One region of the Streptomyces sp. FIT100 genome, then DNA from elsewhere that is predicted to be linked to it. Evidence: riboswitches for the same ligand, from Rfam matches in the RefSeq annotation. Region 1 holds a riboswitch; each other region holds the start of a gene.
The links. A riboswitch is a leader RNA that binds a small molecule or an ion and turns the genes downstream of it on or off. The one in region 1 is predicted to bind cobalamin.

Region 1 (3,200 bases):
CACATGCAGACCGTCGCGGATCTGGGCGTCCTTGACCTCGCACAGCCAGCCGTCGACGTGGAGCAGGAAGTCGTCGAAGCCGTCGTCGTCGGGGCGGTCGTCCATGCCGAGGTCGTGGTCGAGCCTCGCCGCCTGGATCAGGGTCCAGATCTGGGCGCGGATGGCGGGGAGCTTCGCCGGGTCCATGGAGGAGATCTGCGCGTACTCGTCGAGCAGTTGCTCCAGGCGCGCGATGTCGCCGTAGGAGTCGGCGCGGGCCATCGGCGGGACGAGGTGGTCGATGAGCGTGGCGTGCACCCGGCGCTTGGCCTGGGTGCCCTCGCCGGGGTCGTTGACCAGGAACGGGTAGACCAGCGGCAGATCACCGAGGGCGGCGTCGGGGGCGCAGGCGGCGGACAGGCCCGCGTTCTTGCCGGGCAGCCACTCCAGGTTGCCGTGCTTGCCGAGGTGGATCATCGCGTCGGCGCCGAAGCCCCCGTCGTCCTGCCGGGCCGCGATCCAGCGGTAGGCGGCCAGGTAGTGGTGCGAGGGCGGCAGGTCCGGGTCGTGGTAGATCGCGATCGGGTTCTCGCCGAAGCCGCGCGGCGGCTGGATCACGATCAGCAGGTTGCCGCGCCGCAGGGCCGCCAGGACGATGTCGCCGTCCGGGTCGCCTTCGGCGGTACGGGAGCGGTCCAGGAACATCTCGCCGGGCGCGGGGCCCCAGTGCTCCTCGACGTGCTCGCGCAACGCGGCGGGCAGGGTCGCGTACCAGCGCCTGTAGTCGGCGGCCGGGACCCGGACGGGGTTGCGGGCGAGCTGCTCCTCGGTGAGCCAGTCCTGGTCGTGGCCGCCGGCCTCGATGAGCGCGTGGATCAGCTCGTCGCCGTCGCCGGAGACCAGGCCGGGGACCTCCTCGGCACCGAAGTCGTAGCCCTCGGCGAGGAGTCGGCGCAGCAGCGCGACGGCGGACGCGGGGGTGTCGAGGCCGACCGCGTTGCCGATGCGGGAGTGCTTCGTCGGGTACGCGGACAGGACGAGCGCGATCCGCTTCTCCGCGTTCGGGATGTGCCGCAGCCGGGCGTGGCGTACGGCGATCCCGGCGACCCGGGCGGCGCGCTCGGGGTCGGCGACGTACGCCGGGAGGCCGTCCTCGTCGATCTCCTTGAAGGAGAACGGGACCGTGATCAGGCGCCCGTCGAACTCGGGTACGGCGACCTGGCTGGCGGCGTCCAGCGGGGACAGACCCTCGTCGCTCTCCTCCCAGGCGCTGCGCGACCCCGTCAGACACAGCGCCTGGAGCACGGGCACGTCGAGCCCGGCGAGCGCGCCCGCGTCCCAGGACTCGTCGTCGCCGCCGGCCTGCGCCTCGGCGGGCCTGGTGCCGCCCGCGGCGAGCACGGTGGTGACGACGGCGTCGGCGTCGCGGAGCCGGTCGAGGAGCTCGGGCTCGGGGGCGCGCAGGGACGCCACGTACAGCGGCCTGGCCCGGCCACCGGCCTCCTCGATGGCGTCGCACAGGGCGCCGACGAAGGCGGTGTTGCCGCTCATGTGGTGGGCGCGGTAGTAGAGCACGGCGATGACGGGGCCGGTGGTGGCCTCGGGGGTGCGCTCCAGCGGGCCCCAGGTGGGGGCAGGGGCCGGGGGCTCGAAGCCGTGGCCCGTCAGCAGGACCGTGTCCGAGAGGAACCGGGCGAGCTGCTCCAGATTGCCCGGGCCGCCGTGGGCGAGGTAGGCGTGTGCCTCGGCCGCGATGCCGATCGGGACGGTGGACGCCTCCATCAGCTGGGCGTCCGGGGCCTGTTCGCCGGTGAGCACGACGACGGGCCGCTCCTGGGCGAGCAGCGCGTCGATCCCCTCCTGCCAGGCGCGAATGCCGCCGAGGAGGCGGACGACGACGAGGTCGGTGCCGTCGAGCAGGCCCGGGAGCTCGTCGAGCGGGAGGCGGGAAGGGTTCGCGAAGCGGTACTGGACCGGCCCCCGCGCGGCACGGGCGCTGAGCAGGTCGGTGTCGGAGGTCGACAGCAGCAGGATCGTCGCGTGCGTCATCGCGTGCGCAGGCCTTCCTCGGGGTTTCCGCGCCCCGGGTGGTCGTGGTCGGCGGGAGTTCCTGACTCACCAGGCCGTTGAGGACCTGGCTCACAGTGGCGGGACCGCGCCGGAATCTCACCGGGCTTCCTCCCTAGGGTCCTGGGACCCTGTGCCGTCTGCATAGTAGAGGCTCACCTGGGCGGCAGTATGCTCGCCGCCATGCCGCCCATACCCTCAACCCCGGCGGACCCGGGCGAACCTCGCATACGGGACCGGGGCGACGCCTGCCCGGGCGCGCTGCGGCTGCACGCGGCGGACGACGGGCGACTGGCCCGACTCCGGCTGCCCGCAGGCTTGTTGACATCACGTCAGCTGATGACGCTGGCCGACGCGGCGGAGCGCCTGGGCGACGGTGCGGTGAGCATCACCTCCCGGGGCAACGTGGAACTGCGCGGCCTCGGCGACGACTGCGGGGCGGAGCTCGCGGAACTGCTGCGGGGAGCCGGACTGCTGCCCTCCGACACCCACGAGCGGGTGCGCAACATCGTGGCGTCCCCGCTCGCCGGACTGGACGGACTCGGTTGCGCCGACGTGCAGTTGTGGGCGCGCGAGCTGGACGCGCTGCTGTGCGCGACCACCCGGGCGGCGGACCTCTCGGGCCGCTTCCTGTTCGCGCTGGACGACGGGCGGGGCGATGTGGCGGGGCTCGGCGCGGATGTGACCTTGCTCGCAGAGCCGGGGGACACGGTGGTGGTGCGGGTGGGGGGCGCGGGGTTCCGCGTCCCCGCCGCGGCTGCGGCCCGGGCGGCCCTCGCCGCGGCAGAGGCGTTTCTGGCGGCGGCGGCCGGCACCGGTGCGTGGCGCGTCCGGGACCTGCCGGACGGGGGAGCGGGGTTGGCGGGCGCCTGCGGCGAGCTTTTCCCCACCCCGCCCCTTCCCGAACCGGGGGCTTCGCCCCCAGACCCCGACGGCGGGGGCTCCGCCCCCGCACCCCCGCGCCTCAAACTCCCCCTACGCCCTGCGGCGTGGGGGGACCCCCAGCGAGGCTGGAAACCGGGGCTGCGCCCCGCATTTCCAGCCCGTTGGGGGCACCTCCCAGGCGAAGCTCTGGGGGAGTTCGAGGACACGGCCGGAGGCCGTACGGAGGGCTGGGGGCTTGCCCCCCCAGTTGCGGGAAAGGGCCGGGTGGG
Region 2 (3,200 bases), 2.5 Mb from region 1:
GGCATCATCAACGAAGCGGGCATCCGCACAGAAGTGATCTTCGCGGCCCTCGTCGGCGCGATTCTGTGGAATCTGCTCACCTGGCTGCTGGGCCTGCCGTCCAGTTCCTCGCACGCGCTCTTCGGCGGCCTCATCGGCGCCGCCGTGATGTCCGCGGGCTTCTCCGCGGTCAACGGCGGCACCATCGTCACCAAGGTGCTGATCCCGGCCGTCGCCGCGCCGGTCGTCGCCGGCCTCGCCGCGTTCCTCGCGACCCGGCTGACCTACCGGATCGGCAGCAGGACCGACGACAAGGCCACGTCCAAGGGCTACCGGGCCGGCCAGATCGCCTCCGCCGGCCTCGTCTCCCTCGCGCACGGCACCAACGACGCGCAGAAGACGATGGGTGTCATCACCCTGGCCCTGGTCACCGGCGGGGTCCTCGCCCCGGGCTCGAACCCGCCGATGTGGGTCATCGTCTCCGCGGGTCTCGCGATCGCCCTCGGTACGTACCTGGGCGGCTGGCGCATCATCCGCACCATGGGCAAGGGCCTGACCGACCTCCAGCCGCAGCAGGGCTTCGCCGCCCAGACCAGCGCCGCGACCGTCATCCTGGCCTCCTCGCACCTGGGCTTCTCGCTCTCCACCACCCAGTCCTGCTCCGGCGCCGTGATGGGCGCGGGGCTCGGCCGCAAGGGCGGCGTCGTCCGCTGGTCCACCGCGACCCGGATGTTCGTCGCGTGGGGCCTGACCCTGCCGGCCGCCGCACTCGTCGGTGCCGCCGCCGAGTTCCTCACCGGCCAGGGCACCTGGGGCATCGCCGCCGTGGCGCTGCTGCTGCTCGCAGGCTCGGGCACGATCTGGTCGCTCTCGCGCCGCAAGCCGGTCGACCACACCAACGTCACGGACGACGAGGCCGCCGCGACCGGTGCCCGTGGCGGGTCCGGTGCCGGGTCCGAAACCGGGACCGGGACCGACGGGGCGACGGACGGCCTCAAGGTCACCATCCCCGCCCCGGCCGCGCCCGCGGCCACAGGTGAGCACGCACCCGCACCCGCCGCCACGGTGTAAGGAGAGAAGACCATGAAGATCGACTGGGCAGCTCTCGGCTCCGTCTTCGGCGTGAGCCTCGCCGTCACCGTCGCCCTGGTGGGCCTGTTCACCCTGGGCATCGTGGGCCTCTCCAAGCAGGAAGCCGCCTCCGCACAGGGGGGTTCGGGCGGTTCCGCCGTCCTCGCCCGCACGGGCGCGTACGCCTGCTTCGCGCTGTGCGCGGCGGCCGTGGCGTACGGGATCCATCTGATCGTCGCCTGACACCGGCGCGTCCCCGTCACGGGGGCCCAGGGGCCGGGCACACCTCCGGGTGTGTCCGGCCCCTGGCGCGTACGGCCGCGTGTGGGCCTCGGCACACTCTCCCGTCGCAGGTCAAGGGCGAGTTGACGGGTGTTCGCGGCCCGTGGTGGACTTCCGGAGCCATTTACGGCGGCAGAGAGGAAGCCGGTGCGAATCCGGCGCGGTCCCGCCACTGTCACAGGAGCGCTCCCCTTCGACGGAGCGCTCCCGGAGCCAGGAACTCTCTCCCGCCGGTCAGTCACGTCGAGCCGGGGCGCGGACCCTGAGTGAGGACGCACATGCGTGCCGAGCAGGTGTTTGCCTGCGGCGCCGCTGCCGGACTTGCCGGCGACCTGGTCTTCGGCGATCCGCGCCGCGGGCATCCGGTCGCCGCTTTCGGCCGGGCCGCCACTGTCGTCGAGCGGGCCCTTTGGCGCGACCACCGGGGGTGGGGCGCCCTGCACACCGTTGTATGCGCCGGGGGCGCATGGGCCGCGGGTGCGCTGGCCACCGCTTCCGTGCGCCGCTCCCGCGCCGCGTCCGTCGCCCTGACCGCGGCCGCCACCTGGGCCGTCGTGGGCGGTACGTCACTGGGCCGCGAGGCCCGCGCGATCGGCGGGGCGCTGGCGGCCGGGGACATCGACGCCGCCCGCGAGCGGCTGCCGCATCTGTGCGGGCGCGACCCGCAGTCCCTGGACGGCGCCGGCATCGCCCGCGCGGTCGTCGAGTCCGTCGCCGAGAACACCTCGGACGCGGTCGTCGGCGCGCTCGTCTGGGGCGCGGTCGGCGGGGTGCCGGGCCTCGTCGCCTTCCGTGCCGTCAACACCCTCGACGCGATGGTCGGCCACAAGTCGGCCCGCTACCGGCGGTTCGGCTGGGCCTCGGCGCGGCTCGACGATACGGCCGGCTGGCCGGGCGCCCGTCTGACGGCGGCACTGGCCGCGGTCGCCGGCGGCGATCCGCGCGGTGCGGTACGGGCCTGGCGCGCCGACGCCGCGAAGCACCCGAGCCCCAACGCGGGCCCGGTGGAGGCGTCGTTCGCGGGGGCGCTCGGCGTGCGGCTCGGCGGGACGCTCGCGTACGCGGGACGGGTCGAGCACCGGCCCGTGCTGAACGGGGACCACGGCCGTGACGTCGAGGTCGCCGACATCGAACGGGCGGTGCGGCTGTCGCGCCGCGTCACCGCCCTGACGCTGGCTGCCTGCGTGGGTGCGCGGCTGGTGGCCGGGCGGCTGGGGCGGGCCCTGGAGGGGAGGCGGACATGAGCGGCGGACTGCTGGTCGCCGGGACCACATCGGACGCGGGCAAGAGCGTCGTCACGGCCGGGATCTGCCGGTGGCTGGTGCGCCGGGGGGTGAAGGTCGCGCCGTTCAAGGGGCAGAACATGTCCCTCAATTCCTTTGTGACCCGCGACGGCGCGGAGATCGGCCGGGCGCAGGCCATGCAGGCGCAGGCGGCCCGCGTGGAGCCCTCGGCGCTCATGAACCCCGTGCTGCTCAAGCCCGGAAGCGACCGCTCCAGCCAGGTCGTGCTGATGGGGAAGCCGGTGGGCGAGCTGAGCGCGCGCGGGTACTTCGGGGGGCCTGGGGGGTCGTCCCCCGGGGAAATGCAGCACGGGGCGCGGCAGCAGATGCTGTTCGAACCGGTCGTCGCGTGCCTGGAAGAGCTGCGCGCCACGTACGACGTCGTCGTCTGCGAGGGCGCCGGCAGCCCGGCCGAGATCAATCTGCGCCGCACCGACATCGTCAACATGGGCATCGCGCGGGCGGCGCGCTTCCCGGTGCTTGTGGTCGGGGACATCGACAGGGGTGGGGTCTTCGCCCAGTTCTTCGGTACGACCGCACTGCTCGCCCCGGAGGACCAGGAGCTGGTCGCGGGCTACCTCGTGA
Region 3 (3,200 bases), 2.1 Mb from region 1:
CGGGTGCCGTAGGACTGGACCCAGCCGTGCTGTGTCGCCAGGTAGCCGGTGAGCTGTTCGGCGAAGTACTGCACCATGTCGTTGCGTTCGGGCTCGCCGTGCACGAGCACGTCGAGACCGGCCTTCTCCTGGAAGGCGACGACCTCGCGGATCTCTGCCTCGATGCGCCGCTCGTACGCGTCGGCGCCGACCGTTCCGGCGCGCAGACCGGCGCGGGCCGCGCGCAGCTCCGGGGTCTGGGGGAAGGAGCCGATCGTGGTCGTCGGCAGCAACGGCAGCCGCAGGTGCGCGCGCTGGGCGGCGGCCCGCTCCCGATACGGCTGCGAGCGGCGGGCGTCGGCCTCGGTGACCGCGGCCGCCCGGGCCCGTACCGACGGGTCGTGGGTGAGCGCGGATCCGGCCCGGGAGGCGAGACCGGCGCGGTTGGCGGCGAGTTCCGCCGCGATGGTGTCGGTGCCCTGCGCCAGTGCGCGGGCCAGGGTGACGACCTCGGCGGTCTTCTGGCGGGCGAAGGTGAGCCAGCGGGCGACCTGCGGGTCGATGTCCCGTTCGGCGGCGGCGTCCAGCGGGACGTGGAGCAGCGAGCAGGACGAGGACACATCGACACGGTCGGCGAGTCCGAGCAGGGTGCCCAGTGTGGACAGGGACTTCTCGTAGTCGTTGAGCCACACGTTGCGCCCGCTGACGACGCCGGCGACCAGCCGCTTGCCGGGCAGTCCGCCGACGGCGGCGAGGTCGTCGAGGTTGGCCGCGGCGGGCCCGGTGAAGTCGAGGGCGAGACCGTCGACCGGTGCCTTCGCGAGCACGGGAAGGGCCTCTCCCAGCCGGTCGAAGTAGGAGGCGACGAGCAGCCTGGGCCGGTCGCCCGTGCCGCCCAGCTCGCGGTAGGCGCGGGCCGCGGCGTTCAGTTCGGCCGGTGTGCGGTCCTGCACCAGGGCGGGCTCGTCGAGCTGCACCCACTCGGCGCCGGCGGCCCGTAGATCGGCGAGGACCGAGGCGTACACCGGCAGGAGCCGGTCGAGGAGGGTGAGCGGGTCGAAGCCCGGGTCGGCCGCGGGGGCGGGCTTGGCGAGCAGGAGGTAGGTGACGGGTCCGACGAGCACCGGGCGGGGGGCGAGGCCGAGCGCGAGGGCCTCCCGCACCTCGTCGAGCTGCTTGCCCGGGTCGGCGGTGAAGACGGTGTCGGGGCCGACTTCGGGGACCAGGTAGTGGTAGTTGGTGTCGAACCACTTGGTCATCTCCAGCGGCGCCGCGTCCTGGGTGCCGCGGGCCATCGCGAAGTAGCCGTCGAGCGCGTCCGCTTCGACGGCGGCCCGGTGCCGGGCCGGGATCGCGCCGACCATCACGCTGGTGTCGAGGACGTGGTCGTAGTACGAGAAGTCGCCGGTCGGCACCTCGTGGATGCCGGCGTCGGCCAACTGCCGCCAGGTGGACCGGCGGAGCTCCGCTGCGGTCTCCCGGAGGGCACCGGCCGTGACGCGGCCCTTCCAGTAGCCCTCGACGGCCTTCTTCAGTTCCCGGTTCGGGCCCTGGCGGGGGTAGCCGTGCACGGTGGCCCGTGCCGCGGCGGCGGCGGACTCGGTGGTCACGCCGGACGTGGTGGTCACAAGACTCTCCTTCGCGAGCATGTCTCCTGCGACCCCGGGACGGGTCGGGACGCGAAGGCGCGGCCGGGGCGGGGCATGCGCAGTCCTTGCGCGCAGCCCGCCCGCCGTGGTCGCCGACCCGCCCTCGAGGTCACCGGGATCTCCGCACACGATCGGCCGTGCGCGGGCAGTGGCAGGTCTTCGGACTCGCGGGCTCGTCCACCAGGGGCAGACACCTACTGGCCGTCGCTTCCCGGACCCTTCGGTCCAGTGCGTATGACGGCGGTCGTTCCCGCTCACCGCTGCGGGGCAGTCCCGGATTCCCACCGGGTTCCCTCTTGCGACGCGCCTGCCTGGCGGACAGGGCGAACCAGCTGCAACGGCCAGCTTAGAGGGCGGCGCGGACACAAGGACACACCCGGCGGACACAAGGACACACCTGTGCGCACGCACGGACGCACCTGGCGTACGCACCCTGCGCACGCACGGACGACACACCCGCCACCTGCCGGACGCTGCCGGCGGTGCGTCGGCCTGGCTCTTCGCCGGGGCCCACACGGTCGAGCCCGGTGTCCACTCGGGTGACGGGGGGACAGAGCCCTACGCCGGTGCGGCCAGCCGGTCGAGGCGGTCGCGGTGGGCCGGCCCCAGGGCGAGACCCTCCGCGGCGAGGTTCTCCTCCAGATGGTCCGTTCGGGCCGTGCCCGGGATCGGGAGGATGACCGGCGAGCGGCCGAGGAGCCAGGCGAGCGCGACCTGCGTGGGAGTGGCGCCGAGTTCGGCCGCCACGGCGGCGATCTCGGCCTGCGCCCCCGACTCTCCCCAGGTGACGGGGCGCCAGGGCAGGAACGCGATTCCCGCCGCCTCACAGGCCGCGAGCACGGGCTCGTGCTCGCGGTCGAGGAGGTTGTAGCGGTTCTGCACGCTCGCGACGTCGACGAACCCCCGTGCCTGGTCGAGTTCGGCCACGGTGACCTCGGAGAGTCCGATGCGGCCGATCTTGCCCTCGGCCCGGAGCTCCCCCAGCGTGCCGAGCTGATCGGCGAGCGGTGTCTCCGGATCGACACGGTGCAACTGGAGCAGCTCGATCCGCTGGACGCGCAGTCGGCGCAGCGCCTGATCGACCTGGTCGCGCAGGACTGCCGGCCGGCCGTCGACCTTCCACTCGCCCGCGGGCCCCGATCGCGCGACGCCGACCTTGGTGGTGATGAGCAGCCCCTCCGGGTAGGGATGCAGGGCCTCGGCAAGGAGTTCCTCGTTGGCGCCCGCGCCGTACAGGTGCGCGGTGTCGATCAGTGTGACGCCCAGTTCGACGGCTCGCCGGGCGACGCCGAGGGCCGCCTCGCGTGCGGGGCCGGGCTCGGTCGGCAGGCGCATCGCCCCGAACCCGAGCCTACGTACGCGCAGGTCCTTCCCGATGTGGAACGTGGTCGACGTCATGCGCTGTGTTCGCCCCCCTCGGTCAACAGGTCACGCTAACAGCACACTTGACGACGTCGGCCATATCTGCCGCCTCGTAGGCGCGCTAACGGCTGCCGTACGGCAGCAGGGCCATCTCCCGGGCGTTCTTGATCGCCGCGGCGAGCTGCCGCTGCTGCCGGGCCGTGACGTGGG

Region 2: it holds a riboswitch for cobalamin, as region 1 does, so the genes downstream of both, KK483_RS06895 (cobalamin biosynthesis protein) here and cobN (cobaltochelatase subunit CobN) in region 1, are expected to answer to the same signal.
Region 3: it holds a riboswitch for cobalamin, as region 1 does, so the genes downstream of both, metE (5-methyltetrahydropteroyltriglutamate--homocysteine S-methyltransferase) here and cobN (cobaltochelatase subunit CobN) in region 1, are expected to answer to the same signal.

The regions. Positions count from the first base shown of each region.
Region 1 is NZ_CP075715.1:4,120,687-4,123,886, reverse strand. It holds gene cobN (cobaltochelatase subunit CobN) at 1-2,028, opposite strand, end outside; cobalamin riboswitch at 2,065-2,196, opposite strand; gene KK483_RS18505 (cobalamin biosynthesis protein CobG) at 2,230-3,200, shown strand, end outside.
Region 2 is NZ_CP075715.1:1,589,191-1,592,390, forward strand. It holds gene KK483_RS06885 (inorganic phosphate transporter) at 1-1,050, shown strand, start outside; gene KK483_RS06890 (hypothetical protein) at 1,063-1,293, shown strand; cobalamin riboswitch at 1,423-1,576, shown strand; gene KK483_RS06895 (cobalamin biosynthesis protein) at 1,611-2,576, shown strand; gene KK483_RS06900 (cobyric acid synthase) at 2,573-3,200, shown strand, end outside.
Region 3 is NZ_CP075715.1:6,217,783-6,220,982, forward strand. It holds gene metE (5-methyltetrahydropteroyltriglutamate--homocysteine S-methyltransferase) at 1-1,589, opposite strand, end outside; cobalamin riboswitch at 1,778-1,959, opposite strand; gene KK483_RS28000 (aldo/keto reductase) at 2,187-3,026, opposite strand; gene rpsR (30S ribosomal protein S18) at 3,112-3,200, opposite strand, start outside.